2 regions of the Methylophaga thalassica genome follow, and region 2 is predicted to be linked to the other one. Evidence: riboswitches for the same ligand, from Rfam matches in the RefSeq annotation. Region 2 holds a riboswitch; the other holds the start of a gene.

Region 1 (15,252 bases), on a different contig from region 2:
TCGCTGATTTTATGAACCTAAAACCCGAAGTCGCAGCGATTACAGAATCAGCGATGCGAGGCGAAATAGACTTCGAAACTTCACTTCGCAAGCGAGTGTCCTTATTGAAAGGTCTGGATGTTGAGGTTCTTGAACGAGTTTATGATGAACGTTTGCGATTGAGTCCTGGGGCTGAGTTGATGGTGTCGACACTTAAACAACATGGCTTTAGCCTGGCATTAGTATCGGGTGGCTTCACCTTTTTTACCGATAGATTAAAGCAGCGTTTAGGGCTTGATTTTACTCAGGCCAATAAGCTGGCAGAAAAAGACGGCAAACTCACTGGAGAAGTTGACGGCGATATTTGTGGTGCACAAACCAAAGCCGATTTTCTGTTGTCATGTTGTAACAAAATGAACATTGTCGCTGAACAAACAATAGCGGTGGGGGATGGGGCGAATGATTTATTAATGATGGAGCCAGCTGGTTTGAGTGTGGCCTATCACGCTAAACCGAAAGTGCAGCAGCAGGCGGCGACAGCAATAAATCATAATGGACTGGATGCGATTCTTGGCTTATTGCAGCTTGAATATAACTAGCCTAAGCTTGAAAACTATAAAAGCATCCCCATCTCATCAGACATAATAAATTTCAAAACTACGAGGATTAAAGAATGGAAGTAATGGAAAAAATTACACAGGCGATTCAATCAAACCCGGTCATTTTGTTTATGAAAGGGACGCCTGAGTTTCCACAATGTGGTTTTTCAAGCCGGGCTTCTCAAGCCATATCTGCGTGTGGTGCAGAATTTGCTTATGTGAATGTATTGGCAGAGCCAGATGTGCGTGAAAATCTGCATCGTTATGCAGATTGGCCAACCTTCCCACAACTGTATATTAAAGGTGAATTAGTGGGTGGTTGTGACATTATTATGGAGCTGTATGAAAACGGCGAATTACAAAAAATGATTGATGAAGCGAGCTAAAAAAGGGCATGAGTCAGGAAAATGATCACGAATGGAACAACGACAATGAATATGCCGTTGCTCCAGCAAAGCCAGACTTGAAGCAACCACCCAAGTACCGGGTGATTATGCTAAATGATGACTACACGCCAATGGATTTTGTGATTGAAGTCCTCGAAAACCTTTTTGGCATGGGGCGTGAGCGTGCTACACGCACCATGCTTCAAGTGCATACCGAAGGTAGTGCCTTGTGTGGTATTTTTACCTATGAGATAGCTGAAGCGAAAGTCGAACAGGTCAACAGCTATTCTCAAAGCCACGGTCATCCATTGCAGTGTACGATGGAAGAGGAATGACCTAGTTCGATATCCAACCAATAAGGTGGAACGTAACATGTTAAGTAAAGAGCTCGAACAAACCCTCAGCCAAGCATTTAATTATGCTCGCCAACGTGCTCATGAGTTTCTTACCGTTGAGCATCTCTTATTAGCGCTGCTGGAAAATGGTCAGGCACTGGCCGTATTGAAGGCGTGCGAAGTAGATATCACTGTTTTACGACAGGAACTAAGCGATTTTCTGGCTGATAATCTACCGACACTCGCTGAGGATAGTGAGCGCGAAACTCAACCAACGCTGGCATTCCAACGTATTCTACAGCGCGCTGTGATGCATGTTCAGTCATCAGGTGGTTCTGAGGTGACTGGGGCAAACGTTCTGGTGTCGATCTTTTCTGAACAACAATCTCAAGCCGTTTACTTATTGCAAAAGCAGGATGTCACACGTTTGGATGTCGTCAATGCGATTAGTCATGGCGATGTTGAGGATAATGCTGCTACATCAGAATCAGAAGCTAAAGTAGAAAGCGAAGATGTTTCTGATGAGGATAAAAGTCCTCTGACATTGTATGCCGAAAATCTGAATGCAGCCGCCATCAAAGGTAAAATCGATCCGCTTGTTGGTCGTGCCCATGAATTAGAACGTACGCTACAAATCCTGTGTCGTCGTCGTAAAAATAATCCTTTATTTGTCGGTGAAGCAGGGGTCGGTAAAACAGCTCTGGCTGAAGGTTTGGCAAGACGCATTGTTCATGGTGACGTGCCTGAAGTGTTAGCAGAAACCACCATTTATTCTTTAGATATGGGCGCACTGGTTGCCGGTACAAAATACCGGGGTGATTTTGAAAAACGTCTGAAAGCCTTATTACGTGAATTGAAAAAGCAGCCACACGCGATTTTGTTTATCGATGAAATCCATACCATGATTGGTGCAGGTAGTGCAGGTAACAGCACGATGGATGCGGCTAACTTATTAAAACCGTTATTAGCCAGTGGTGAACTGAAGTGTATTGGTTCAACTACCTATCAGGAATACCGGGGTATTTTTGAGCATGATCGCGCTTTAGCACGTAGGTTCCAAAAGATTGATCTGCCAGAACCTAGTGTGGCTGAAACCATTGAAATTTTGAAAGGCCTTAAACCTGGTCTGGAAGAGCACCACAATGTGCGTTACTCCAATGCGGCGATTGAACAGGCTGCTGAGTTGGCGCATCGTCATATTAATGATCGCTTCCTGCCAGACAAGGCGATTGATGTGTTAGACGAAGTCGGTGCCGCTCAGCGTATTGCACCGAAGTCTAAACGTAAAAAACTGATCGGTGTGAATGATGTGCAGGCTATCGTGGCGAAAATTGCACGTATTCCTGCGAAAACGGTGTCCAATGCTGACAAGGATAATCTGCGTAAACTGGAAGATAATCTTAAACGCGTTATCTTCGGACAGGATGAAGCGATTTCGGCTTTGGGTTCTGCGATTAAAATGGCGCGTTCAGGCTTGGGCCATCCAGAAAAACCGACAGGTGCTTTCTTGTTTGCAGGTCCTACCGGTGTAGGTAAAACCGAAGTCACACGTCAGTTAGCTCACAATCTGGGTGTTGATCTGATTCGTTTTGATATGTCGGAATATATGGAAAGCCATACCGTATCAAGACTCATTGGCGCACCTCCTGGTTATGTTGGTTTTGATCAAGGCGGTCTGTTAACGGATGCCATCATCAAACAACCTCACGCAGTGCTGTTGTTAGATGAAATTGAGAAAGCGCATCCTGATGTGTTTAATCTGTTATTACAAGTGATGGATCATGGCACATTGACGGATAACAACGGACGTAAAGCGGACTTCCGTCATGTCGTGTTAGTGATGACAAGCAACGCCGGTGCTGCTGAGATGAGTAAACCATCCATTGGTTTCACCAAGCAGGACAATTTAACCTCTGACGGTAATGAAGCCCTGAAACGTACCTTCACGCCAGAGTTCCGTAACCGTCTTGATGGCATTATTCAATTTAAACCTCTGGATAAGGATGCCATCCTTCGGGTAGCGGATAAAGCGGTATTAGAGCTTGAAATGTTACTTGAAGATAAAAACGTCACTATCGAAGTCAATGATGCGGCTCGCCAATGGCTGGCTGAACATGGTTATGATGTGCAAATGGGCGCTCGTCCTATGGCGAGACTGGTTCAGGAGAAAATCAAACGACCACTGGCTGATGAGCTGTTATTTGGTAAATTGAGTCAGGGTGGTGGACATGTTCGTGTCACGCTAAAAGATGAGGATATTCATCTGGAAATGGACAGTGCAGCGGAAGCGGTTAAATCCTGATTTATCAGTTTCAAAAAGTGAAATAAAAAAAGCCCGGTAGTGAACACTACCGGGCTTTTTGTTTTGTGCTGGTCATTACTCTATGTCAACACTTTTCTACAGAGTTATACACTTGTCTTTTTTCTGTAAAGCTTTTATTAAAAAGTTCCCGTAAGCGACTGATTTTTAATGACAGCATTATAACTTATTGATTTTTAATAATAAAATTATATGGTTATTTTTTAACCATTTTGAGAAGAGCCTTTGTATGAGAGGCACTTAGCGACTAACTCCAAACTTAATCACAGAGTTATCCACAGAAAATGTGAGTAACTTTACAGTTTTATGACAGGGTAAAAATGCGCCTATAATTCGATGCCTTTCTGTGCTTTTATACCGGCACGAAATGCATGTTTAACATCCTCAATACGGCTAACGGTATCCGCTGCCTCTATCACGCTGTCAGGGGCTCCTCGACCGGTGATAATGACATGTTGCATCTCTGGTCTTTGTGCGATGTCATTTAATACTGTTTCGGCATTGAGATATTTCATTTTCAATACGATATTCAACTCATCTAATAAAACGACATCAATTTCTGGATCGTTAAGCATGGCTTTGCAGATTTCCCAGCCTTTTTCTGCGGAAGCAATATCTTGTTCAAGGTTTTGTGTTTCCCAGGTAAAACCATCACCAACCACATGATAAGAAACTTCTTCGGGAAAGCGACGGAAAAATGATTCTTCGCCTGTACTAAAAGCGCCTTTAATAAACTGAACCACACCGACTTTCATGTCATGCCCCAAGGCTCTGGCCACCATCCCAAATCCAGAAGAACTCTTGCCTTTGCCATTACCCGTAATGACTAATAATAAACCTTTGTCTTTTTCTGCTTGTTGAATTTTCTCATCGACCACGCTTTTATGGCGTTGCATACGTTTTTTATGACGTTCACTTTTTTCAGTATCAGACATTGGATTTTCCTAAAACAAAATTAAAAACAATAAAAAGCTGATTTCCAGCAATTCGACCATCGCCCCGGCTGTATCACCGGTAAAGCCATCAAGCCGATGCTCCATCGTGTAGCGAAGTAATAAGAATACGATCAACCCAAGTAACAGCGGTGTGAAACCCAGGCAGAATAATGCGATGACGGTGGTGATAAGCAGCATCCATTTCACTTGCTTGACGGGAAGGCACTGTTTTAATACGGCACCAATGCCGTTGGGTCTGACATAGTTAGTCGTCAGAAATAATAATGGCATCGCCGTTCTGGCCAGGATGATGCTCCAGATTAAGGCGGAGGTTTCGCCTGATGAGATAACGATTTCCACTAAGGCCAGTTTGATTAATAAGCTTAACGCTAATACAACGACCGCAATGGGGCCCGCTGCCGGGTCTTTCATAATCTCCAGCGTACGTTGTTTATTGCCGATACCGCCTAACCAGGCATCAGCCGAATCAGCAAGACCATCAATATGTAAGCCTCCCGTTAATAATACCCAAGCTGTCAGTAATAAAGCAGCACTGAGCAAACTATAGGAAACAGGGAGGACGGATACGAGTCCTGATAAAATTAAGCCGATAATCAAGCCAATAACAGGATAAAAAACTAAGGAACGTCCAAGCTGTTGATCAGTTGCACTGGCATAGCTGACCGGAATAATGGTGAGAAATTGAAGGGCTATTTGGAACGATAACCACATTACTTGTCTCCTTTACTGATATTGGCTTGTTCGAATGTGGCCATACCATTGTGTAACAGACAGGCTTGGCGAAGAATGGGAACAGCCACCGCGGCACCACTGCCTTCTCCCAGACGCATATCCAGCTGAAGTAATGGTTTCGCGTCTAAAGCGTTTAAAACCACTTTATGACCGGGCTCAGCACTTTGATGGCTATAAATAAACCAGTCTTTGCATCCTGGCTGCATTCTCTCTGCCGTTAATGCCGCCACTGTACTAATAAAGCCATCTATCAGTACTGGAATACCTTGTTTGGCACAGGTCAGATAAGCACCTACCATGGCAGCGATTTCAAAGCCACCCAATAGCGTGAGTGTCGACAGAGGAGCAGCATTCAGCTCTGATTGGTGTAATTCAAGTGCACGTTGAATGACCGTGACTTTATGTTGAATACCTTGTTGGTCCAGTCCTGTGCCAGGACCCACCACATCGATAGGATCGCATTTCAGCAGCGCTGAGGCTAAAGCACTGGCGGTAGAGGTGTTACCAATCCCCATTTCACCAGCAATATAGAGTTGGATGTTATCAATATCACTTAAGACATTATCACGACCAACTAATATCGCCTGTTGGCATTGTTGCTCTGTCATCGCTGGGCCCTGACAGAAATTCGCCGTGCCAGCGTCGATACGTTTATCGAATACGCCAGGAATGTCTTCCAATGCGTCTACTGTACCAACGTTAATCACATCGAGTTTTGCGGTTAACTCCTGTGCTAATACGCTAATAGCAGCACCGCCATTGGCAAAGTTTCTGATCATGGCTGCGGTGACGGATTGGGGGAAGGCTGAAACACCTTCAGCCATGACGCCATGGTCTGCGGCATAAACAGTGATATGAACATGCGTCAGGTCCGGAATTTCACTAGCCTGTAAACTGGCAATTTTGACTGCTAAGTTTTCCAGCTGCCCGAGAGAGCCGGGCGGTTTAGTCAACTGCTGCTGACGCGCCAGCGCTTTTTGTTCATGCGTCTTATCTACCGCTTTAACTGGTTGTTTTAGCCATTCAGCGAAGCTGTTCATGCAGTTGTCCTTTTAATATGTGAGGTAAACCTGCCACGGTTAAGATGACGTTATCGCTCATTTTGGCGATACGCTGATGTAAGACACCAGCCTCATCACAATAACGACGAGTTAAGTCTCCCAAAGGCATCACGCCCATATTGGTTTCATTACTGACCATAATGATGTGTTTATCAGTGGTTTGCAGCGTATCTAGTAATGCGGATATCTGTTCTGTCAGCAAATCGCCTTCAGCTAATAAAAGATTGGTCAGCCACAGGGTTAAACAATCTACCAGTACAACATCAGTTGTTGCTTGGTTTATTGCATCCCCTAGATAAAGCGGCTGTTCAATGGTTGGCCAGTTGTCTGGTCGTTGTTGCTGATGCTGTTTAATCCGTTGTGCCATTTCATCATCATGTGCTTGTGCCGTGGCGATATAGCTGACAGCTCGGCTGGTAGCGTTTGCCCATTGTTCAGCCAGTCGGCTTTTACCTGATTTGGTACCACCTAGAATTAGCGTCTTACTCATTGTGTGTCCTCAAGAATCTGCATCAACTTTTCTGTGTTCACATGTGTTGCAATCATCTCTGCCAGTTTATTGATGTCATTTTCACGAAGCTGCCAGTAATCGACAGACTGAACATCATCAAGACCTGCCCAAGTCAGTATGGCTTGAGCCGCTTCGTCATGTTCAAATAAACCATGTAGATACGTACCGATAATCTGTCTATCTTCACTGATAGCCCCATCCGGACCATGTGATAGTGACATCAGGGGCGATGCCAGCGCTTTTCCTGTGCTGATACCTGCATGTATTTCATAACCGGATATAGTGACGGCTGAACTATTGATAAGTAATTGTCCCTGATTTTGTCGTAATGTTTTATCGCCGGCTAGCGTTGTTTCCATATCCAGCAAGCCGAGACCATCACTGCTACCAGGCTGACTTTCAATGCCATCAGGATCATGAATCAGTCTGCCAAGCATTTGAAAACCACCACAGATACCCAACACTTTGCCACCATAACGACAGTGTTTAGCTATGGCTTCAGGCCAGCCTTGTTTAATCAGCCACTCTAAATCAGCACGGACGTGTTTACTGCCAGGCAAAATAATCAGATCGGCCGCCGGGATGGTGTCATCAGGGCCGATAAACTGTAAATTGACTTGAGGATGCAATCTTAATGGGTCTAAATCAGTATGGTTACTGATGCGGGGTAATACCGGCACGATAATATTGAGTTGTTTATCTGAGCCCGTTATTTGTTGGGTATTCACCGCATCTTCAGCTTCTAAATGTAAACCGTGCAGATAGGGCAAAACACCTAACACCGGTTTACCGGTTTTTTGTTTCAGCCAGTCCAGACCGGGTTGCAATAGACTCATATCACCGCGAAAGCGATTAATAATAAAGCCTTTAATCCGCGCTTGTTCTGACTCAGATAAACACGACAGCGTGCCGACCAGATGAGCAAATACACCACCGCGATCAATATCGGCAATCAGAATAACCGGACAATCTACAGCTTCTGCAAAGCCCATATTGGCGATGTCACGATCGCGTAAATTAATTTCTGCTGGTGAGCCCGCACCTTCTACGACAACAAGGTCATAATTCGATTCCAGCCGGTGATGCGAATCGAGAACCGCTTGCATCGCCGTAGGCTTATAGTCGTGGTAAAAGCGCGCTTCCATATTGGCAACCGCTTTGCCATGAATAATGACCTGAGCACCAGAGTCACTATTAGGTTTGAGTAGCACCGGGTTCATATCAATATGTGGTGCCAGATGACAGGCTTGTGCTTGTACCGCCTGAGCGCGACCGATTTCACCACCTTCTGCGGTCACTGCACTATTGAGTGCCATATTTTGTGGTTTGAACGGCGCAACTTGATAACCTTGTTGTTTAAACCAGCGACATAAGGCGGTGACAACGGTACTTTTGCCCGCATCAGATGTGGTGCCCTGAACCATTAATGTTTTATGTTTCATGATCAACTCGTAGCGATTGCAGGGCTTTTTCTAACTGCTGCCATTGCTGTTCATTGGCGGGTAAACCAAAACGCAAACTGGCAGGGGATTCAAATAAGCGGGTCAGAATGGCATTTTTTGCCAGTTTCTCATGTATGTCTTTGGCGACAGAAAGTCTGACCCACTGAAATAAGTCTGTGCCAGCGGTAGGACTGAGACCATAACGAGTCAGTAATTGCGCCAGACGTGCTGATTGAAACTGAAGTTGCTGGCGGCAGTGTTGTTGCCAGTCAGTATCTTTAAAAGCGTGTATGGTGATATAACGTGAAGCAGTAGCAATGGGCCACGGGCCCAGGTGTTCTTTCATCTGATCGAGAACGGATTGTTCGGCGATTAAAAAACCAACACGACAACCTGCCAAACCAAAGAATTTACCAACCGATCTGAGGATAAGGAGTCCAGGCATGGCAGGCAGACGACAAAGACTTTTGTCAGGTGATGTATCAATAAAGGCTTCATCTACCACAAGCCAGCCATCATGTTGTTGTAATTGTTGATGCCAGCTTAAAAGTTGTTCTTTTTTGTATTGCCTGCCACTTGGGTTAGTCGGGTTGATGATGATTAGCACATCTGTTTCGGCAAGCAATGAATCAATCTCGTCGTGATGGATGGCCTCAACATCATGACCTGCTTTTTGCCAACTATAAGCATGTTCGGCATAGCAGGGGTGTATGACCCTCACTCTGCAAGGCTCGCGTAATTGCGGTAAAAACTGAATGGCAGCCTGGCTTCCGGGCAGGGCAATTAAACTTTCATTGCCATAATAGTTTGCCGCTGCAGTGAGTAAATCATCATCCTGTTCCGGTAAACGTGTCCAAACCTGTTCTGGCAGGGGGGGAACAGGCCAGCCATTGGGATTAATACCGGTAGATAAATCCAACCAATACTCGCTGGCTATGCCGTACTTTTTGATGTAATGGTTGAGTTTGCCACCGTGTTCAAGCATAGCTAATTCCTGTGATCACAGTAATACCGGCCAGCCACAGCAATAGACTGTCTGTCACTAAATGTAAGGCGCGGGGAATATCACTCTCGCTCGCTTCGTGGTTGAGACCAAGCTTAGGACGATCATGCCAGACGCCGTGATAGCGAGCTAAACCGCCCAGCTTAATATTTAATGCACCAGCACCAGCCGCCATAACTGGACCAGCATTAGGGCTATCCCATTGTTTAGCCTGTTGTTTCCAGCACTGTAAACCTGAACGGACATCACCCACCAGAGCATAGCTGAGTGCTGTTAAACGGGCTGGAATAAAGTTCAGCACATCATCAATACGCGCAGCAAAACGGCCAAAGAATAAATAGCGCTCTGTTTTATAGCCCCACATGGCATCCAGAGTATTACTGAGACGATAGATAACGACGCCAGGCAATCCTGCCACGATAAACCAAAAGATAGCTGAAAAAATGGCATCGGCGCCATTTTCTAATACAGATTCGATACTGGCTTTAGGAATATGCAGAGTTTCCCTGTCACGGCTGACAATATAGCTGGTATAAGTTTTTGCCTGTTCAATATCACCTTGTTTCAATGCTTCGATGATCGGGGTGACATGGTCATACAAACTCCGATGGCCAATACAAAGGTAAAGTACCAGCACACTAAATAAGCTGTTGAGCACGGTAATTTGACTCATAAAATAGGCAATCAAGGCAAAAGGTAAGACGAGTATCAGCCAACCGAGTAAGCCATTGATAAACTGTTTTTTTTGATTGTGTTCTGATGAATATAATCTGGTTTCAACGAGCTTGGTCAGTCGCCCAAAACCAACCAGCGGATGGCGACGTGTTGGTTCGCCAAGCAACCAGTCAAGCAATACGGCAAGCACGATAAACAGTAAGGTCATAGCTTGGCAGGTTCATCCCATTGGTTTTCATATAAAACCGCGTCCAGCTCAATACCTTGTCGCCAGTTTTCCATTTGTAACATCGGCTCTGGATAAAACTCATTAACATGACCCAGGCAGAGAATAGCGACGGGGGAGGCACCCGAGGGGAGTTTCAGTAATTGTGCCAGTGCCTCAGGTTCAAAAATAGAAACCCAGCCCATGCCCAAACCTTCCACTCTTGCTGCGAGCCACATATTTTGGATGGCACAAGATACCGAGGCCAAATCCATATTCGGCATGGTTCGTCTGCCAAAAATATGTTCTTCACGTTTATCACATAAAGCGACAACCAGGATCTCAGCACAATTATCCATGCCCTCGACTTTTAAACGCATAAACTCATCTTCGCGTTCATTCATGGCTTTGGCTGTTTCAATACGTTCCTTTTCCACCAGTGCTTTTATTTTTTCGCGAATAATGGAATCAGTAATTCGAATTATTCGCCAGGGTTGCATCAGGCCGACACTGGGGGCTTGATGAGCCGCGATCAGTAAACGTTTTAATTGTTCTGGATCAACAGGATCTGGTCGAAAGTGACGCATATCGCGACGTTCTGCTATGGCGCGATAAACGGCTTCTCGTTCTGCTTGTGAAAACTGATGAGGTGAATCACTCATGGCGTCAACCACGCTGCAATAAGGTGAGGGTTTGAGTAAAAATAAAAGTGGATATAGCTGGCGTTTAAACGCTGTTGTTGATAGACCACTTCACTGACCGATTTACCATTAGGACACTGCCCGCTTATCTCCGAGACCAGTTCTGTACTGAGTAAAGAATGATGATAGGTGTGGCCTCTGATGGCCGCACCATTGATATTGACTTCCTGTAATCCGAGAGCCGTCAGTCTCGCCTGAAGTTTGGCTTTGGCAGGCAAAATGCCACATAGACTAGCAGTATTATCCGCTTTATCCGTCAGGGATTCACATAGGTATAACATGCCGCCACACTCAGCGATGATTGGTTTATTGGCATGGTAATGTTGGTGAATAGATTGAATCATATTGGTGTTTTGACTCAATGTCTCCAGATGTAGCTCGGGATAACCACCGGGCAGATAAAGGCTATCGATGTCTGGTAATTGTTTGTCTGTTAGTGGCGAGAAAAAAATAAGATCAGCACCTAAGGCTTCCAGACAATCCAGATTCGCTTGATAAAGAAAAGAGAAAGCGGCATCTCTGGCAATCCCAATCTTTACACCTTCGAGTAAGAGAGGCAGTGGCTCAACATCAATAAACGGAAAATCGATGTTAGGTAATGAGACTGTATTGTCGAAGTCAAAAGCGTCCAGAGTATGGCTCAGGCGTTGCTCTAAATCAGTGACTTCATTGGCTTGCTGTAAACCCAAATAACGACTGGGCAGGGCATGTTCAGTTTGTCTGAACAAAGTAGCGAGACAAGGAAGAGTGTTAGGTAAGGCTTTTTTGAGCATATCGGCATGACGTTCACTGCCGACTTTATTAGCAATAACGGCAGCGACACGCGTATCTTTTCGATATTGGTCCAAACCGACAGCGATGGCTGCAAAGGTTTGTGCCATGGAACTGGCATCGATCACGGCAAGGATAGGGATACCAAAAGCAGCAGCCAGATCAGCTGTGGAAGGTTCACCATCAAACAAGCCCATCACACCTTCAATCAAAATAATATCGGCTTGTTGCGCCGCTTCTGCTAAAAGTTGCTGACTGTGTTGTTTGCCGACCATCCACAGGTCAAGCTGATAAACAGGGTGACCTGATGCGTATTCTAAAACCATAGGGTCCAGAAAATCTGGACCCACTTTGAATACGCGCACCTGTTTGTTTTGCTGCCGGTAATGTCTTGCTAATACAGCGGTGACCGTGGTTTTACCTTGGCCAGATGCCGGTGCAGCAATGACAACAGCAGCGCATGACTGCGACTGCATCTCTATTAATGCTGTTGATCTGCTCGTTGTGTCGTTGCTGTGAAATGCAGAGACACATGGCAAATCATTGCAACTACCAGATAGAAACTCATTACAGCCAGGTTTTTAGGGAAGTACTGAATAAAACGCTGTGTGTATTCAGTGAATGTTGGATCAGGATAACGGCCAGAGAAGAAGTAGAAACCGCCACCACTAAATAAGGTGGCTGCAGTGGCTGCTACCAATACACTGCCAACAAGCGGCAATAAGGTGGCTGCATTAAATTGATATTTTGATGCATACCAGCGTCCAGCCATCCATAAGCTACCATAAGCAGGAATCAGAAATCCGTAAGCAGGAGACATACAGAAACTATTACTTAATTGACCACCACCCAACAACACACTGGCGATATCGAGGCCAGCAGCCATTACTAAAAATACAGGAAACCAGGCAGCTGAACTCAGGTAAAGACCGGCTAGGAAAAAGATAGCCCATGATGCACTCGGTAACGCGTCGACAGAAGCAAAATGATGACCTCGGGTCATGAACATTAAAAGTGCTAAAAGACCAGCAATAATCAGTTGCTGAGAACGAGATAAGGTCATGATGTGATTCTCCAGTGTGCCCACCCGCACACAATAGGTTTTGAATTTGCCAGTTGGCACGTTTTATTTTCAGGCCGGTCTCCGGACTTGTGAGTTTTGCCTGATAAACACCTTCCCATACAGCGCTGTACAGTGGCATAACGTTTATCTCATCTCACTTACCGTTGCGGGGGCAGTGTCGGCATTATCTAGTGATGCACCGACTTCCCGTTTACTTGCGTTAGCAACACCTAAAACACGCGATAGAATAAGGATTAATGCCACATATTGTCAATTTGCCGTATAGGAATCAGGCGTCATTGTCGCTATAGTTGACATAGTCAGTTTGACGGATGGATGCGCAGCCATTACTATGCGCGGCTCTTCAGGTGCTCTGTTTATGCAGAGTTAAACGGGAAGTTGGTGACAAATCCAACACTGCCCCCGCAACGGTAAACGTTGAAAAGCACATCATTAAGCCACTGCGAATGTCGTGGGAAGGCGATGTGTCAGGCGATAGCCACAACGTAAGTCCGGAGACCGGCCTGAGGTTTCGTAACAACACAATGTGTTGTGACCCTATTAACCCTGGATCGCGGGTGAGCGTATCCTCAGGAGACAATTATGAACTTGTTTTCAAAGGCGTTGCCTTTGCGTGCGTGCACGCGTCTTTCAGCTTTTACGCTGATTTCTTCTTTACTTTCTTTACCTGTTATCGCTAGTGATGAGCTTGACTCTATCACCGTTACCGCTAATCGCATGCCTACGGAAAATGCTCTAGCGCCGACTACGGTGATCACAGAAGCTGATATTGAAAAACTTCAGATTCAAGATCTGGCTACACTTCTGTCACGTTTTCCTGGTATTGATATGACTCAGAATGGTGGTTTGGGTAAGACAAGTGGTGTTTCAATCCGTGGAACAAATTCTGATCACGTGCTTGTTTTAGTTGATGGCGTTAAATGGTATTCAGCCACATCTGGTTCTTCAGCATTACAAGATTTCCCTGTCAGTCAAATTGAACGCATTGAAATTGTCCGCGGGCCTCGAGCCGGGCTTTATGGTTCTGAAGCCATAGGTGGTGTAATCCAAATCTTCACTAAAAGCGGTTCACTTGGTAAACCGACGCCAAATTTTACAGTTTCTGCAGGTACAAAAAATACTCTCAGAAGCCAAGCTGGCGTAAGTGGTGGAAACGAAACGACCAAATATAATCTTAGCTATAGTTACGATACAACCAATGGTATTAACGCTAGAGAAGAGCGTAACCCTGATCATGACGGTTACCGTAATCAAAGCGTATCGTTAAAAGTCAATCAACAATGGATAGAAAACTGGTCAACGGATGTTAATCTGCTTCGTTCAAATGCACGTAATCACTATGATGGATCTAGTGTAAATAAAAATTACGTCACAGATACTGTTCAACAAATTCTTGGACTCAATAACAATATCTCAGTAAACGATACATGGTCTATGAGTTTTGACCTTTCTGAGTCGCGTGATCGTTCTCAAAATTATGTCGATGATGAGATAACCACAAATTACAATACTCGTCATCGTTATGCCGGGTGGATAAATCATCTTAGATTAAATGCTCAGCATCAAGTCAATATTGGTTTAGAGTATGAGAATGACAAGATTGATAGTTCTGATACTTATGTCTCCGATTCTCGTGACAATAAAGCTGTCTTTGCTAGCTGGGAAGCTGAGATTGATAAAAACAGTTGGCTACTAAGTGCTCGTCATGACGATAATGAATCATTCGGCCATGAAACAACAGGAACAGCTGATTATGGTTACCAGTTGAGTGAGCAGTTAAAGTTGACCGCCAATGCCGGAACCGGCTTTAAAACCCCGACATTTAACGATCTATACTATCCATTGGATAGTTTCGGTTATGAAGGTAATCCTGATCTGAAGCCTGAAAAATCGACCTCATACGGTATAGGAGTGCAAGGCACGCCAAGTTGGGGACGCTGGGCAGTCAATACCTATAAAAATAAGATCAGAAACCTGATCGTTTGGGATACATCACCTTCTAATGTCGATGTGGCTAAGATCAAAGGTGTTGAGTTTGAAGTCACAACGAGCCTTGCAGATTGGCAAGTGTCGGCTGATGCATCGTTTTTACAACCTGAAGATGATAAAACAGGGAATGTATTACCCAGAAGAGCAAAACGTTTAGCCAATATTCATTTGGATCGTAGTTGGGGCGATTGGTCTACTGGTGCAAGCTGGAAGTTAAGAGGGCACAGCTATGATGATGCTGATAATGATGAACGTCTTGGTGGTTACGGACTGTTAGATTTGCGTGTTGCCTACCAAGTGGATCCAGACTGGACGGTCAGGTTAACGGGCCAAAATATGTTAAACAAGGACTATCAAACAGTCGAAGACTATTACAGCCTTGGGCGTACCGTGATGCTCTCGGTCAGTTATCAACCATAATTGATAATAGTTTGAATAAAAATACCCGAACAAGTTTCGGGTATTTTTTTGACTGAAACTCAGGATTCATCTGGTCAGTAGCC
Region 2 (15,252 bases):
TTTTATTTTTTTTCCATCAATTTCGATAATGCCAAAACCGGTTTTTCTTGAACCAGGATCAATCCCCAGGATACGTGGCATACCTTATGACATCAGCTATTCAGCTGAGCCATGACCTCATCAGAAAAGTCCGCGTTGGAATACACTTCCTGCACATCATCCAGATCTTCAAATGCTTCGATCATATTGATGGCTTTTTGGGCATCATCGACATCCAGACTGACGGTGGTATCAGGATGCATGGTTACCTGGGCTGATTCAGTTTCCAGCCCAGCAGCATCTAATGCATCTTTGACCGTTGAATAGTCTTCAGGCGAAGTAAACACATCAATAGAGCCATCAGCATTGGTCACAATATCTTCAGCACCTGCTTCAAGCGCGACTTCCATCACCGCATCTTCATCAGTACCACTGGCCAGTGAAATAATGCCTTTTTTGTTGAACAGAAAAGCGACGCAACCATCCGTTCCCATATTGCCACCGCGCTTGGTGAAAACATTACGCACAGCGGCAACAGTGCGGTTACGGTTATCGGTCATGCAGTCAACCATAATAGCCGTCCCATTAGGGCCGTAACCTTCATAACGAATTTCTTCATAGTTAACGCCTTCCAGTTCACCGGCACCGCGTTTTGTTGCACGCTCGATAACATCTTTTGTCATGTTCGCGCCGAGCGCTTTATCGATTGCAGCACGTAATCGTGGGTTTGCTGCTGGATCACTGCCGCCCATTTTGGCTGCAACAGTAATTTCACGAATCAGCTTAGTGAAGAGTTTGCCACGCTTGGCATCCTGTGCACCTTTTCTATGCTGAATATTTGCCCACTTACTATGACCTGCCATGTACTTATATACCTCTTTTGTTGCCAGCCTGAACCTCGCTGCTCAGGCGAATAGTCCTAAGTTATCGAACTAATGTGTTCCAGTTTTTGTATACATCACTGCGACCATAAACCTGGTCAAAATACATTGCCTGAAGTTTTTCAGTGATAGGACCACGTGTACCCTCACCAATCGGACGGTTATCCAATTCTCTGATAGGAGTGACTTCAGCCGCTGTACCTGTGAAGAAGGCTTCGTCAGCGATATACACTTCATCACGAGTGATACGTTTTTCAACGACTTTCAGGCCAATATCACGTGCCAGCGTCATGACTGTTTCACGGGTGATACCTTCCAACGCAGATGTCAGTTCAGGTGTATACAAAACCCCATCACGCACCATGAAGAAGTTTTCACCACTACCTTCACACACAAAGCCTTGTGTATCTAACAACAACGCTTCGTCATAACCGCAACTGACCGCTTCTTGCAGCGCCATCATTGAGTTCATGTAGTTACCGTTGGCTTTTGCTTTACACATAGTGATATTGACATGGTGACGCGTGAACGATGAGGTTCTGATGCGAATACCTTTTGTCATATTTTCTTCACCGAGGTAAGCACCCCAGTGCCATGCGGCAACCATCACGTGAGTGTTCAGATTATCAGCACGGATCCCCATGCCTTCTGAACCATAAAAACACATCGGTCTGATATAAGCTGAATCCAGATTATTTTCACGAACCACAGTACGTTGAGCTTCGTTGATCGTTTCCTTATCAAATGGCATGCCCATGCCTAAAATTTTGGCACTGCGGAAAAGACGATCAGTGTGCTCCTGCATACGGAAGATAGCCGTGCCTTGTTCTGTTTTATAAGCACGCACCCCTTCGAATACGCCCATGCCGTAATGAAGAGTATGTGTCAGGACGTGGACTTTGGCCTCACGCCACGGTACTAATTCACCGTCGAGCCAGATAACGCCATCACGATCTGCCATTGTTGCTACTGCCATATGCTTTATTCCAAGTTCATTGATTAATCTGAGTCTGATTTCAGGCGTTATCACCTAACCAGCGCTGCCAAATCTGCACAACCTGCTGCGGAAAGTCTTGTAACTGAGTTACTGACATTAATGTGGGTCTATCCTGTAAAACACAGTGGTTGGCTTCGTTCCGATAATAACGATAGGCGTCTGCCAACATTTCCCCTTCAGCGGGTTTAAGCTTTCCGGAAGCGACTAGCGCCTCCAAAATCCTAATATTATCGGTGTAAACGAGTAATTCAGGCAAGTCCATTGACCATGCCAATACTGCATATTGCACCATAAATTCGATATCAGTGATACCACCTTTACCCTGTTTTAGATCAAATAGTTGGCTATCACTCTTATCCAGTTGCTGGCGCATTTTCGCACGCATCTCTCTAACTTGCTCCGCCAGCATCGCTTCATCGCGGGGTCTCGCCAATATATCTTGACGAACATCCGTCACTTTTTGCGCAAGTTGGCGGTCTCCAATCACGGTGCGCGCACGCACCAGCGCCTGATGTTCCCAGGTCCATGCTTCTTTTTGCTGATACTCGGTAAACCCTGATAATGGGCTGACTAATAAGCCAGATGCACCGCTCGGCCGCAAGCGCATATCCACTTCATAAAGAATACCGCCGGGAGTCACTGTATTCAGCAGGTGAATCATGCGTTGAGCCAATCGGGTATAAAACACGATTAAATCAACTGGCCGCTCACCATCGGTCATGCCTTCCTGCTCATCATCAAAAATAAAGACAAGATCGAGATCGGAACCATACCCAAGCTCCAGCCCACCCAACTTACCATAGGCAAGAATGGTAAAACCGCACTGCTGAGGATCATCATTATCGGTAACCGGTGGATAACCATGCTTGGCAACCAAGTGTTCCCAAGCGATTCGCCACACTTGCTCCAGAAGAAGTTCTGCGAGTTCTGTTAATTGATCACCGACCCCCATCAGAGGCAACACGCCTGTCACATCCGCGGCAGCCACGTGTAGAGTCGCAATCTGACGAAACTCACGCAGACGATTCATCAATTGCTCTAAATCATCGGCATCAACGGATGATAAAAACTGCAGTAACTGTATTTTTAGCTCTTCTTTTTCAGGGACTTCATAAAGTGAACGAGGATCGAGCAACTCATCCAGCAACACAGGGTATTTTGCCAACTGGGTACTGATTAGAGGACTAGCAGCACAGAGCTTGACCAGTTGCGATAATGCCATCGGGTTTTCTACTAATAGCGCCATATAGGCACTGCGACGCATAATAGATTCCATCAATGGCATTAAGCGTGGCAAACACGCATCAGCATTATCGACATTGCCTGTTGCTTGTAATAACAGCGGTAATAATTTCTCAAGCCGTTGCCTGCCGGTTTGACTCAGATTTCGGCAGATATGCAGATCAAGTAATTTATCGACAACGGCCAATATTTCGGCTGGGTCGTCGTATCCACATTGTTCGATAAATGATAACTTTTCTTCAGGCTGGGCATTGAACAAAGAAATTTTTATCCCAGCACCATCATCACCAGCTTGTGGCGCCGTCAGCAACTGGTCAAAATGCTCTTGAATCTGTTGCCGATAGTCTTTGAGTACTGAATAAAAACTTATCCAATCTTCAAAACCCATACTTTGCGCAAGTCGGTTTCTTGATGTGTCATCACTGGGCAAAATATGGGTTTGTTGATCGGCCCAGGCTTGAATACGATGCTCTGTTCTGCGCAGAAATTCATAAGCACGTTTTAACTGGCTTACCGCATAAGTGGACAATAATTTTCTGTCCGCTAATAAATCGAGAATGGTCAGAATAGGTCGTTGTTGCAGGGGTCGATCACGCCCGCCATAAATTAGCTGAAAAACCTGGCCAATAAATTCAACTTCACGGATACCACCTGCGCCCAATTTGATATTGTCGTCCATGCCACGGTGATGCATTTGTCCAGCAATCATTGACTTCATTTCACGTAATGAGTCAAACATGCCGTAGTCTAAATAACGCCGATAAACAAAGGGACGCAACATATCTGAAAGGGCTTTTTTATCGGCTTCATTGCCAGTGATAGCCCGGGCTTTAATCATGGCGTAGCGTTCCCACTCTCGCCCTTGAGTCTGGTAATACTCTTCCATCGCATCAAAACTCGAGACCAAGGCACCACTTTCGCCAAAGGGGCGTAACCGCATATCCACACGAAAGACAAAACCATCGACGGTTTGGTTATCCAGCGCCTGAATTAATTTTCGTCCTAAGCGAACAAAAAACTCACTATTACTTAGCGGTTTTCTGCCTCCTTCGGTTTCCCCTTCTTCTGGATAAGTGAAGATAAGATCAATATCGGATGACAGATTCAGCTCTCCTGCCCCCAGCTTACCCATCCCCAGCACAATCATCTGTTGTTCTTGACCATCAGGCCCTCGGGGCACGCCATTAATTTCAACTTGCCAGTGATATAGGATATCCAATGTCTGTTGGATACAGACATCTGCCATCGTCGAAAGATCTGCCATGGTCTCGGCTAAATCAGCCAAACCGGCCAGGTCCCGCCAGATAATGCGTACCATCATCCATTGCCGAAAATGACGTAATTTCTGATGTAACTGCTCCTCCGTTGTGACGCCTTGCAGCATGGAAGCCAGCTGCTGAGCAATCTCCTCCTGAGAAAGATTTTTTTGCAGTTGTTGTGATTCAAGCAACTGCATCAGCATCGTTTCCTGTCTCTGCCCCCAGTGATTCACATAATCACTTGCCGCTAACACTTTTGGTGCTTCATTGAGCAACTCTGGGTAAGTCTTTAAGGCATGCTGCCAAGGTTCTGGCAAAACAAATGCTGAGGACATAAACACTCCGGATAACGAGACAAAAAGATTACTTTACCCTAAGCTTCACTAATACCAAATGCGCTAATGAATACTTTATGGTGTTCAAGCCACATTTACCGTCATCGTAATGGTTCATTGAGGCTTATTTATAGCTCGTTGACTAAGTCACTGAACATAATCAAGCTACAAAAAGAAACGATTAACCGCATCTGATCAGTTGGAGATGTAAAGTATGTATAACCATCACCCCCTAAGTTTTAAGGAAAGATAATGCTAAGTCGTCTACTCATAGTGTTCAGCTTGTTGATCAGCTTGCCTGTTTTTGCTCATACAGAAACTGACTGCGCATCAGCTTTTACCACACTGGAAATTAATGCGTGTCTTAATGAAGAACTTCAGCAAAAACAGGACATCATGAAACATTATCTGGCAGCAGCAAAACAACGTTATCACGATGAAACTCAAGTCATAGAAGCGATTGAAACAGGGCAAGCCGCCTGGGAGGCTTATAAAAAAGCTTATTGTGACAGCATTTACATCATTTGGATGGACGGCACTATTCGTGTTGCCATGTCGCTTGGCTGTCAGATAAAACTGACTGAGATAAGAACACATGAAATCTGGTCGAGCTATCTCACTTATATGGACAGTACTCCAGCTATCATGCCTGAACCAGCATTAACGTATGAGTAAACTCATTGCCCAATCATAATGAGCTTGCCGGTTTTCGGATCGCGATAAACTTGGCCAACAGACTCATATCCATCAGCCCCACCCTGCATTCCCTCCGGCATCTGCGGTAACTCTTTCATCGACTGTAATTCTGTCAAAGCATGATCTGCCTGACTGTTCTCTGACTGGAAATGGTCTTGTAACTGACTGCTCATTGAGATCAATGCCGCGATCAAGCCGCAGGCAAACACCAACATTAAGTCTAATAGATTGGCCATAGGGCCTAATGGCTCATCATCATTGCCATCAAAACGACTGTTGCGCCAACGTCTAGTCATGAGCTTGCTCCATTGAGGTCAACACCTCGTCATACCAGCGTCGTCTCAATCGCCCTAAAACAAAACCGATAATGCCGACAAACAAACCCAACACAGTAGTATCAAATGCCACACTCATCGCGGTGGTTAAAATACTTAATTCGCCATTACCCAAGGCTGATAAGCCGGGGCCAAGAGGAATAAGCGTTCCCATCAATCCCAGCATCGGAGCAATTCTCGCTAAAAAGTCGCTACGTTCGATACGTTTAAACGCTAAGGTTTCAAACGCGTCAGTTTGACCAGACTGTTGCCACTTTTTTAAACCAGAAAAACGCTCGGCCAGTGCAATACCAATATCTATAACGCTTAAGGCAGCAAACAACATCAGCGCCCAAATGACCGGTTCCAGCAAAAACCCCACTAAGTGATGCATCACACCTATCGACTGTGAACTCAACATTACTTACTCCTTAGCCTTCGAAATAGGTGCACGCGCCCCTTTTGCGATACCGACCAGTACCAATAACATCACCAGACCTAATAGCAAATACAGCCAGAAACGTTGTTGCTTGTTTTGTTCTTGCTGTTGTTCCTCAGATAAATTTGTTTGCTGTTGCTCAGCCTGAGTCGCTGTTTGTTCAGTGACCTCCGCAATATGGCTTGGCGCATCAGGCAAATCCGCTTCTGGCATTTTTGCGGCGTTTAACACCTCAGCTAATTGCTGCTGGTGCTCCGCGTCTAAATAATCATTCAACCAGACATACATCGGATGTGACGGCGCAGTATGACCACTTCCCGGCAGGCCATTTGCTGCAACTAAATCGGTAAACTGCTGTGCCAGATCGTGTAAGGTCGACTCATCTGCCTGCCAAAAGCCTTTATATGCCGCGACCAGCATAATCGCCAGCATATTGCTTTTCACATGCACATTGTGGTCTTGTTCAAGGAACTCATCTAAGCCGAGATCCAGACCATCATCGACATACACACGTTTGACTTCATCCCATACCCAGCTTTTCACAATGCCGGGATTGGTCACCTGCCAGCCCCATAGATACTCTAAAAACTCACTGCCCATGGTGCGCGCGCCAGCATAACCTTCATTCATCAGAGGTTTAAGCCACTGAGGATTCAAGTAGCGGCCTCGTAATTCGCTCAACAACACACTTTGTAAAGGATCGACCCGTAAATCACTACTATCACTATGTGCCAGAATATAATTATTCGGCGCCTGACCACGGCTGGTTTCAATGGCTAAACTCAGTCCCCCCAGATAATCAAAGGCATCATTGTTATCCATGACGCCATACAGATTACTGCCTCGCCCCAAATATGTTTGGCCGACATGTTTTAACCGCTGTTGAAACAGGGCCTGCTGTGCCTGGCCGTCCAGCTCTGCGCCATAAGCATGGCCCATGCGATGAATATACGTTTCCGCGACTTGTTCACGATTTTCCCAAGCACCTGAACGCTCCACCAAACGATTCACTCCCGCGCCATACGCGCCGGGAGGTGCGCCAAAAATACGGTAACTCGCTGTCAGCCCGGCTTCTTGTTCAGATATCCCCGCTCGTAATGCCGCACTGGCATCTGCCACCCAACGAGCGGCTACTTGGTTCTGCTCCAAAGATTCGAAACCCGGCTTTTCTTTTACCTGCAAACGTTCTAGGGCAGCATCTAAAGATAATGTTAAAGCAGGATAATCACGGCGAATCAGTCCCGAAGAGGCATCCAAAGCCATTAAGACTGCCTGCTCCAACCACACTAACTGCGAACCATACAAATCACGAAATAAACCCGATGTGGTCAGTAACATATCCCGACGAATACGCGGCGGGTTTGAACTAAAGTCTGCTGAAGTCAGCTCTAACCGCTCCAACCCGCTAAAAATCCCACGGCTATTCCAGGTCGGTTTCACACCTAACATATCGTAGGCAAAGGCAATCATCGCGCCTTCATCACGCACCACATCCGAGGCCCATAACACTAAAGCATCACTGTCCTGTTTAGCATTAGCTGGCGACTCAGCACGGGCTTTTTCAGCTAAAGCAATGCCCACTTTGTAGCCTAACCGAGAAGGAATCAAACTATCATCCAAGGCATAGAAATTACGCCCCGTAGGTAAAGCCGATGGTGTGCGAATCGGATCATTCCCTTTACCGGGCTCGACAAAATGGCCGTCCAGCGCAGCCAGTAAAGCCGATATTTCTGCCGCCGGAGATTCCCGTAACAGTGGTTCCCAGTTTTCCGTGGTTTGTTTACCATTATTCATCGACGTCAGCATGGTTTGAATGGCTTTTTCAGACCACTCACGACCAAACACATGCAAACCTAACGGCATGAAATCTTCTTGCAGTGTGGTCAGGTAATGGCCGATTTCATGCACCAGCAAATCGTCATCCACCTGTTCAAACGAACTTAAGCCACGCACTTCCAGCTCAGCAGACATATTGGCTGTCAGCTCATCTTCCAAATTCAACTCGGCAATCAAACGTTTCATTTCATCAATTGCACGGTCACGCATTGCACCGGCATTCACAGGCGCCGACTCATAACTTTCAACCACCTGACGAAGCGCCAATAATTGGTCATATAGCTCTGTACTTGCCAAAGGTGGGGTGAGGTGATCAATCATCACGGCTAAACCACGGCGTTTCGCCTGAATGCCCTCGCCAACCCCGTCCACAATGTATGGATAAATACTGGGTAAATCAGCCAGAATCGCTTGTGGATAATCATTTTCCGCCATACCCACACGATGTCGCGGTAGAAACTCATAAGTGGAATGTCGGCCTAAATGCACTAAAGCATCGGCATGAAACTCATTTCTTAGCCATTGGTAAAAGGCCATATACTGATGTGGCGGTGGAAATGATAAGTTCGCATGTAATAACTCTTCATTCAGCTCCCAGCCTCTTGGCGGTTGAGGCCCAACAAAAATATTGCCAAATTGAATACCGGGAATCAGGATTTCATGATCAAACACCATTACATTACCCGGTGCTTCTCCCCAGCCACGTACACCTTCAATCCACTGCTGACTAATCGCCGTAATTAATTGCTCAGCCTGCTGCCAATCCATCTCGTCTGAAGGTTGCTGATAAAGGATCTGGAGCTGAGTGAGTAATTGCAAAACACGATCCCGACCAGCATGATCTGCCCCATCCACCACATGGCGGATATCTTCCATCACTCTGGCTAATAAGTGTTTTGCAATACTGGGAGCTTTTAACGCTTTCGCTTGTTTTAAATTGGCGTGCAATAAACCCAGCGGTCCATTGACCATTTCCTGCTGTAATGACTCCGGTAAGGTATGAAACCAGGACAGATAAGTTTGGCTATCAACAGTATTTACGACGGATGACATGGCGGCCAGTGCTTCATGATCTTCTGGCAGGTTCACACCACGCTGCTGTAATAAGTCTAATAACTCCGCTGATGTTTTTGGCAGTTCACCCGTGTTGTAGCCACTATTGTTGAGTGAATGCAAAATATCGAATAAAGACTCCACCACATTTAAATTATCCGCCCCGATATTGTGACGGCCCGGCGGATGGTTGTAATAAATGATGGCGACTTTTTTATCCTGATTCGCTTTATCCTGCAATTGTTGCCAGCGTTTTAGACGCTGTGACAATAAGCTCACTTGTGAAGCAACTGGCTCAGAAAAAGCGAGTCTGGCCCCGGTGAGATTATCAACCTCAGCAGGTGTCATGGTCGCGACGACCATCGGTTGAGAAAGCCCCTGCAACTCAGGCATAGCGACCCGGTAATGCACCGAATCCCAGCTAATCCCGGCTTCAGACAGTTCCCACTCGGCACGGGTGCTGTCACTTAAACGCATCGCTTTGATAACTGGCACATCCAGTTCTTTTAACTCATCGGTGACCGCTTGCCGATGTTCAGAGCCACCTATTACAAAGTCTTGTAATGATACTATCGAGCTGATCTGTGATTTATGTTGTGTCAGTAGCTTAATCGCAGATAAACTGGCATCACCCCAGGCAGTAAGCACTGACACACACCCGGTCTTTTCATCAGCTATGTTTTCACAAACTGCATCCAGCAAAGCCTTTTCTCCGGGTCGTTCCCCGGTTTCATAATCGAGCAATACCACCCATGAAGGTTTTGCTGAAAACTCAAACTGCTCTGGTAAGGTGATTTTACCTTGATGATAAAGCCTGAGCTGTGCAGCTAACTGCGGACGCTCAATCGTATCTTCATATCGAACGATATGATGCAGATGATGGATTAAACCCTGCATATTTTCACTATTTCTTCCTAACCAGAAGAAGCGCGTGATCAGCCAGGCTTGCTGTTCAGAATGTTGTTCTAGTAGTGATGCCATCCATTGCTCTGTTGATATGGTGGGATCAGGATGTTGCATCAACTTATCAGGTGGCCCGGCTAATAATGCTTTGCCATCAAGACTTGAGGCCATCACCAGACGTTGATCACTATGCAAAGCAATAAGATTGTTTAACAAACCTTTTTTGCTATATTCCACCAGTTGATTGGCGGTTTCGCCAAACACACCGCCAGCAAACACTAAATCTGACTGCTGCAATAACTGTGATTGCTTTTGTGTGGATAAATCTTGCCACTGCTCTGTTGTACGTATTTGTACAGAGACGGGCTGTTGCGATGTGTCTTTTAAAAATTCATGTGCACCTGATACTACTTCCGGTACATTCCTTGGCGTCACAATCAGTAAGAGTTGCTCAGCGAATGCTGATGCAGAGAAAAGAAACAGGACTAAACAGAGAACAATTCGGTTATACACAGCGCTTTCCATCAATATATAAAAACACTGAGCTATCAAACCATGCCGGAAAACCACACACCGCTTAACAACTCAAAGATGATTCGCCATTAAACGGTTTCCCGCTCCAACTGCACACCCCGGCCATCGGATAACAACGTTTTTATGGCAGATATCCTGGCTCACGCTTCAACGTTTCCGACTCACCTTCCCGAAATCGACTAATTTCAGTGGTTTTACATCATCGTTGTCGGAAACTTCACGTATACAGTTGCGGGGACAGCTTCGGTTAAGAATTCCCTTTTAACTCTGGTAAGAGACCATAAAGACCTGAATTATACGTAGATCACTTAATAACAACCACGGTTTGGTGACACAGACAAAATCGCACACAATATTCATGTGCCAACTAAAGCTAGACAGTCAAAATAGCGATGGCTAATATCGCACAGAGACGCCATGTTTAATCGAGTGGCTCTGCTCCCTAATTTTCAGCGAAAAAATAACAAGAGGAATAAAAGGATGTTGAAAGAATTCAAAGAATTTGCAATGCGTGGCAATGTGCTAGATATGGCTGTGGGTATTATTATCGGTGGTGCGTTTGGCACGATTGTCAAAAGTCTGGTTGCTGACGTTATCATGCCACCTATCGGCCTGTTACTCGGAGGTGTCGACTTTTCAGACTTATTCGTTACCTTGAAAGAAGGAACTGTAGCGGGACCATATGCCACCCTCGCTAATGCTCAAGAAGCCGGCGCCGTGGTGATCAGTTATGGTGTCTTTATTAATGCGGTGATTAGCTTTCTGATCGTGGCTTTTGCTGTGTTCTTATTAATCCGCTCAGTCAATAAACTACAACGTGAAAAAGAAGCGGAACCAGCCCCTAAAGAAGCCACCAATAAAGAATGTCCGAAATGTTTTTCAACCATTCTAATCAAAGCAACCCGTTGCCCACATTGCACATCTGAAATTGCCTAAACAAAAAAGCCCCGACCAACTGGCCGGGGCTTTTTTTAGCTTTAAAGGCTGAGGGATGATTACATCATGCCGCCCATGCCACCCATTCCGCCCATATCAGGCATTGAAGGTGCATCATCTTTCGGCAGTTCAGCAATCATCGCTTCTGTTGTCAGCATCAGACCAGCAACAGAACCTGCATTTTGCAGTGCAGTACGAGTCACTTTGGTTGGGTCAAGAATACCCATATCGATCATATCGCCGTATTCGCCTGTAGCCGCGTTGTAACCGAAGTTACCTTTGCCTGCAGCGACTTCGTTCAGGATAACAGAGGCTTCAGCACCCGCATTTGTAGCGATTTGACGTAAAGGTTCTTCCATTGCACGACGGGCAATTTTGATACCCATGTCTTGATCATGGTTGTCACCACGCAGTTCACCCAGAGAACCTTCTGCACGAACCAGAGCAACACCACCACCAGCAACAACGCCTTCTTCAACCGCGGCGCGAGTTGCATGCAACGCATCTTCAACGCGTGCTTTTTTCTCTTTCATTTCCATTTCGGTAGCCGCACCGACACGGATAACCGCAACACCGCCAGCTAATTTAGCCACACGTTCTTGCAGTTTTTCTTTGTCGTAGTCAGAAGAAGATTCAGCAATTTGTGTACGAATTTGTTCAACACGTGCTTGGATTTCATCTGCACGGCCAGCACCATCAACGATAGTGGTGTTTTCTTTGCTGACAGTGATTTTCTTCGCTTGACCTAAGTGATCTAAAGTCACTTTTTCCAGGCTCAGACCGACTTCTTCAGAAATAACAGTACCACCAGTCAGAACAGCGATATCTTCTAACATCGCTTTACGACGGTCACCAAAGCCAGGGGCTTTAACCGCACAGACTTTCACGATACCGCGCATATTGTTCACAACCAGTGTTGCTAATGCTTCACCTTCCACGTCTTCAGAGACGATCAGCAGCGGACGGCTTGATTTAGCCACTTGCTCCAGAGCTGGCAGTAAGTCACGGATGTTTGAGATTTTTTTGTCGAATAACAGCACATACGGATCTTCCAGTTCTGCTGTCATAGTTTGTTGGTCGTTAACAAAGTATGGAGACTGGTAACCACGGTCAAACTGCATACCTTCAACGACGTCTAATTCGTTTTCAAAGCCGCTACCATCTTCAACAGTGATAACGCCTTCTTTACCGACTTTTTGCATGGCTTCAGCAATGATTTTACCGACTGATGCGTCAGAGTTTGCTGAGATAGTACCTACTTGAGCAATGGCTTTATCATCATCGCAAGGAGATGACATAGTGCGTAATTGCTCAACCGCCGCTTGAACCGCTTTGTCGATACCACGTTTCAGATCCATTGGGTTCATACCTGCAGTAACGGCTTTCATACCTTCACGCAGAATAGCTTGTGCCAACACAGTCGCTGTAGTTGTACCATCACCAGCAGCATCAGAAGTGTGCGAAGCCACTTCTTTTACCATTTGTGCACCCATGTTTTCGTATTTGTTTTCCAGTTCGATTTCTTTCGCCACTGAAACACCGTCTTTCGTGACGGTTGGTGCGCCGAAGCTTTTATCTAAAACAACGTTGCGACCTTTTGGTCCTAGTGTCACCTTAACCGCATTGGCCAGAGTGTTTACACCTTTAACCATTAACTGACGTGCGTCTGCACCAAATTTGACTTCTTTAGCAGCCATTGTAGTTATTCCTCTTGTTCTTTAAAAAAAGCAAATGAGTCCAGGGATTAGCCTTCGATAACAGCAACGATGTCATCTTCACGCATGACTAACAGTTCTTCACCGTCAACCTTAACTTCAGTACCGGCATATTTGCCAAACAGTACTTTGTCACCCACTTTTACCGCCAAAGGGCGAACTTCGCCTGAATCTGTAACCTTGCCATCACCAGCAGCGAGAATTTCACCACGAGATGGTTTTTCTGCGGCGTTATCAGGGATAACGATACCGCCAGCGCTCATTGTTTCTTCTTCCATGCGACGAACAATCACACGATCATGAAGGGGACGAAGATTCATCTGTATTTCCTCCGAAAAATGTCTATTTAATGACTAACTTAAATTGTAGGGAACTCATACAATGGGGTTACAAAACCTGCTTTCAAGGGGACTAAGCAAAAAAATTTAAATTTTTTTATCGAAGATGATGTTTGTCATCGTCATCGACCACTTCCCCATCAATTACATCACCTTCACGATAATCAGATCGGTAACGTTGTTGTGAAAAAGCACCACTTCGATTTTGTGTGTACAAAATACGACGGTTCTTTGCCATATGCTTAATCACAAGCCTTCTTATATTAGGTATCAACAATAGAAAACCCAAAGTATCCGTGACGAATCCGGGGGTTAACAACATCGCCCCGGCGATGACCAGGCAGACACCTTCTAACATCTCCGTAGCAGGAATTTGCCCGCTTGCCAGCGACTGCTGTGCTCTTTGTAAGGTCTGAAAACCTTGCAAACGTAAAAGAAATGCACCTAATACGGCTGTCGCCACCACCAGAAAAATGGTCGGCAATGCACCAATAACATCGCCAACCTGAATCAAAACATAGATTTCAACGATGGGAATAATTAAAAACAGGAGAAATAAAAATCGAAACATAAGACGTCCATCGTAATAGTTATAACTATGGATATTGGTGCGACTTTGCTGATTTCAAGCCCTGATCGTAAATGTCGCCTAAATACAACAAAAATCAGGATTTGTATCACTGTCACAAAACTGTAACGTTTCCTTCATCATGCTGAAACAATACAGGCATAAGGTGTGCGGGACTTCGGCTCTTACCGAATTGATAAACCAACCTAGAGGATAGTCCCTTGAAATTGAAAACTACATCTTTATTAATTGCCGGTACCTTGTTTGGTGCAGCAATGTTGCCTGCACAGGCAAACAACGAAGCGATGGCTGACCTGTTAAAAGTCCTTCGTGACAAAGGCACCATCAGTGCTGAAGACTACAACATGTTGAAAAATGCTGCAGCTGCTGATCAAGAAAAAACTGAAGCGGCTCAAGCTGAAGTGAAAAAGCAAGTTGAAGAAGCAACAGCGAACATGCCTGTTATCGAAACTGACGGTAAATTAGTTATTGCTGACCGTGAAGGTAACTGGGAATTCCAACCTATCGGCCGTGTTATGTGGGATGCGATTGACACTGACGAAGATGATTCAGGTGCGGAAGATTTCCACGGTACTGAATTACGTCGTGCACGTTTAGGTTTTGAAGGTTCCATCTATGACTGGGGCTACAAATTTGAAGCAGACTTCGCTACCGGTGGTAATAGTGGTAGTGACTCTGAAGTATCGATCAAAGATGCATTCATCAGCTACGGAAACAAATTCAACGATTTAGCCTATGACGTGAAATTAGGTCAATCTCATATCGCTTACGGCTTAAACACAAAAATCAGCTCTAAATACATGACATTCATGGATCGCCCATGGTTTGCTGATAGCACCGTATCTCCTGCACGTGAAAGCGGTGCTGTTTTTTCATTAGCTGAAAAAGATTACAGATGGTTAGTGTCAGCTGGCCTAACTAACGGTGAAATTGAAGGTGGCTCAACAGACAGTAACGGTAGCACATTCTCAGCACGTGCTTCTTTCGTTCCTTACATGCAAGATAAAAATCACCTGATTCAAGTTGGTCTGGGTTATTTAACCAAGGGCGGCGGTGATGACTTCCGTTTCAGACAACGTCTTGTCAGTCATAAAGATGCTACACGTCATTTAGACACATCAACTTTTGAAATTGATGGTGCAGATGCTTACACAGTAGACGCCATGGGCGTATTTGGTTCATTCCATGCAATGGCTGAATACAACG

The links. Region 2 has a riboswitch for cobalamin ahead of QQL60_RS11125 (cobaltochelatase subunit CobN). Riboswitches for the same ligand answer to the same signal wherever they lie in the genome.
Region 1: another riboswitch for cobalamin. It lies ahead of QQL60_RS06975 (hypothetical protein); the one in region 2 lies ahead of QQL60_RS11125 (cobaltochelatase subunit CobN).

What each region holds. Positions count from the first base shown of each region.
Region 1 is NZ_BSND01000004.1:447,812-463,063, reverse strand. Features, by position in the region: gene serB (phosphoserine phosphatase SerB) at 1-578, shown strand, start outside; gene grxD (Grx4 family monothiol glutaredoxin) at 653-964, shown strand; gene clpS (ATP-dependent Clp protease adapter ClpS) at 973-1,299, shown strand; gene clpA (ATP-dependent Clp protease ATP-binding subunit ClpA) at 1,337-3,601, shown strand; gene cobO (cob(I)yrinic acid a,c-diamide adenosyltransferase) at 3,946-4,554, opposite strand; gene QQL60_RS07015 (adenosylcobinamide-GDP ribazoletransferase) at 4,564-5,286, opposite strand; gene cobT (nicotinate-nucleotide--dimethylbenzimidazole phosphoribosyltransferase) at 5,286-6,347, opposite strand; gene cobU (bifunctional adenosylcobinamide kinase/adenosylcobinamide-phosphate guanylyltransferase) at 6,331-6,858, opposite strand; gene QQL60_RS07000 (cobyric acid synthase) at 6,855-8,321, opposite strand; gene cobD (threonine-phosphate decarboxylase CobD) at 8,311-9,306, opposite strand; gene cbiB (adenosylcobinamide-phosphate synthase CbiB) at 9,299-10,207, opposite strand; gene bluB (5,6-dimethylbenzimidazole synthase) at 10,204-10,866, opposite strand; gene QQL60_RS06980 (cobyrinic acid a,c-diamide synthase CobB) at 10,863-12,152, opposite strand; gene QQL60_RS06975 (hypothetical protein) at 12,158-12,739, opposite strand; cobalamin riboswitch at 12,795-12,988, opposite strand; cobalamin riboswitch at 13,089-13,281, shown strand; gene QQL60_RS06970 (TonB-dependent receptor domain-containing protein) at 13,343-15,169, shown strand.
Region 2 is NZ_BSND01000006.1:9,974-25,225, forward strand. Features, by position in the region: gene ruvC (crossover junction endodeoxyribonuclease RuvC) at 1-81, opposite strand, end outside; gene QQL60_RS11095 (YebC/PmpR family DNA-binding transcriptional regulator) at 93-842, opposite strand; gene QQL60_RS11100 (branched-chain amino acid transaminase) at 904-1,836, opposite strand; gene glnE (bifunctional [glutamate--ammonia ligase]-adenylyl-L-tyrosine phosphorylase/[glutamate--ammonia-ligase] adenylyltransferase) at 1,877-4,693, opposite strand; gene QQL60_RS11110 (lysozyme inhibitor LprI family protein) at 4,946-5,368, shown strand; gene QQL60_RS11115 (DUF2149 domain-containing protein) at 5,371-5,685, opposite strand; gene QQL60_RS11120 (MotA/TolQ/ExbB proton channel family protein) at 5,678-6,124, opposite strand; gene QQL60_RS11125 (cobaltochelatase subunit CobN) at 6,128-10,447, opposite strand; cobalamin riboswitch at 10,577-10,766, opposite strand; gene mscL (large conductance mechanosensitive channel protein MscL) at 10,949-11,404, shown strand; gene groL (chaperonin GroEL) at 11,464-13,101, opposite strand; gene groES (co-chaperone GroES) at 13,149-13,439, opposite strand; gene QQL60_RS11145 (FxsA family protein) at 13,555-14,028, opposite strand; gene QQL60_RS11150 (OprO/OprP family phosphate-selective porin) at 14,247-15,252, shown strand, end outside.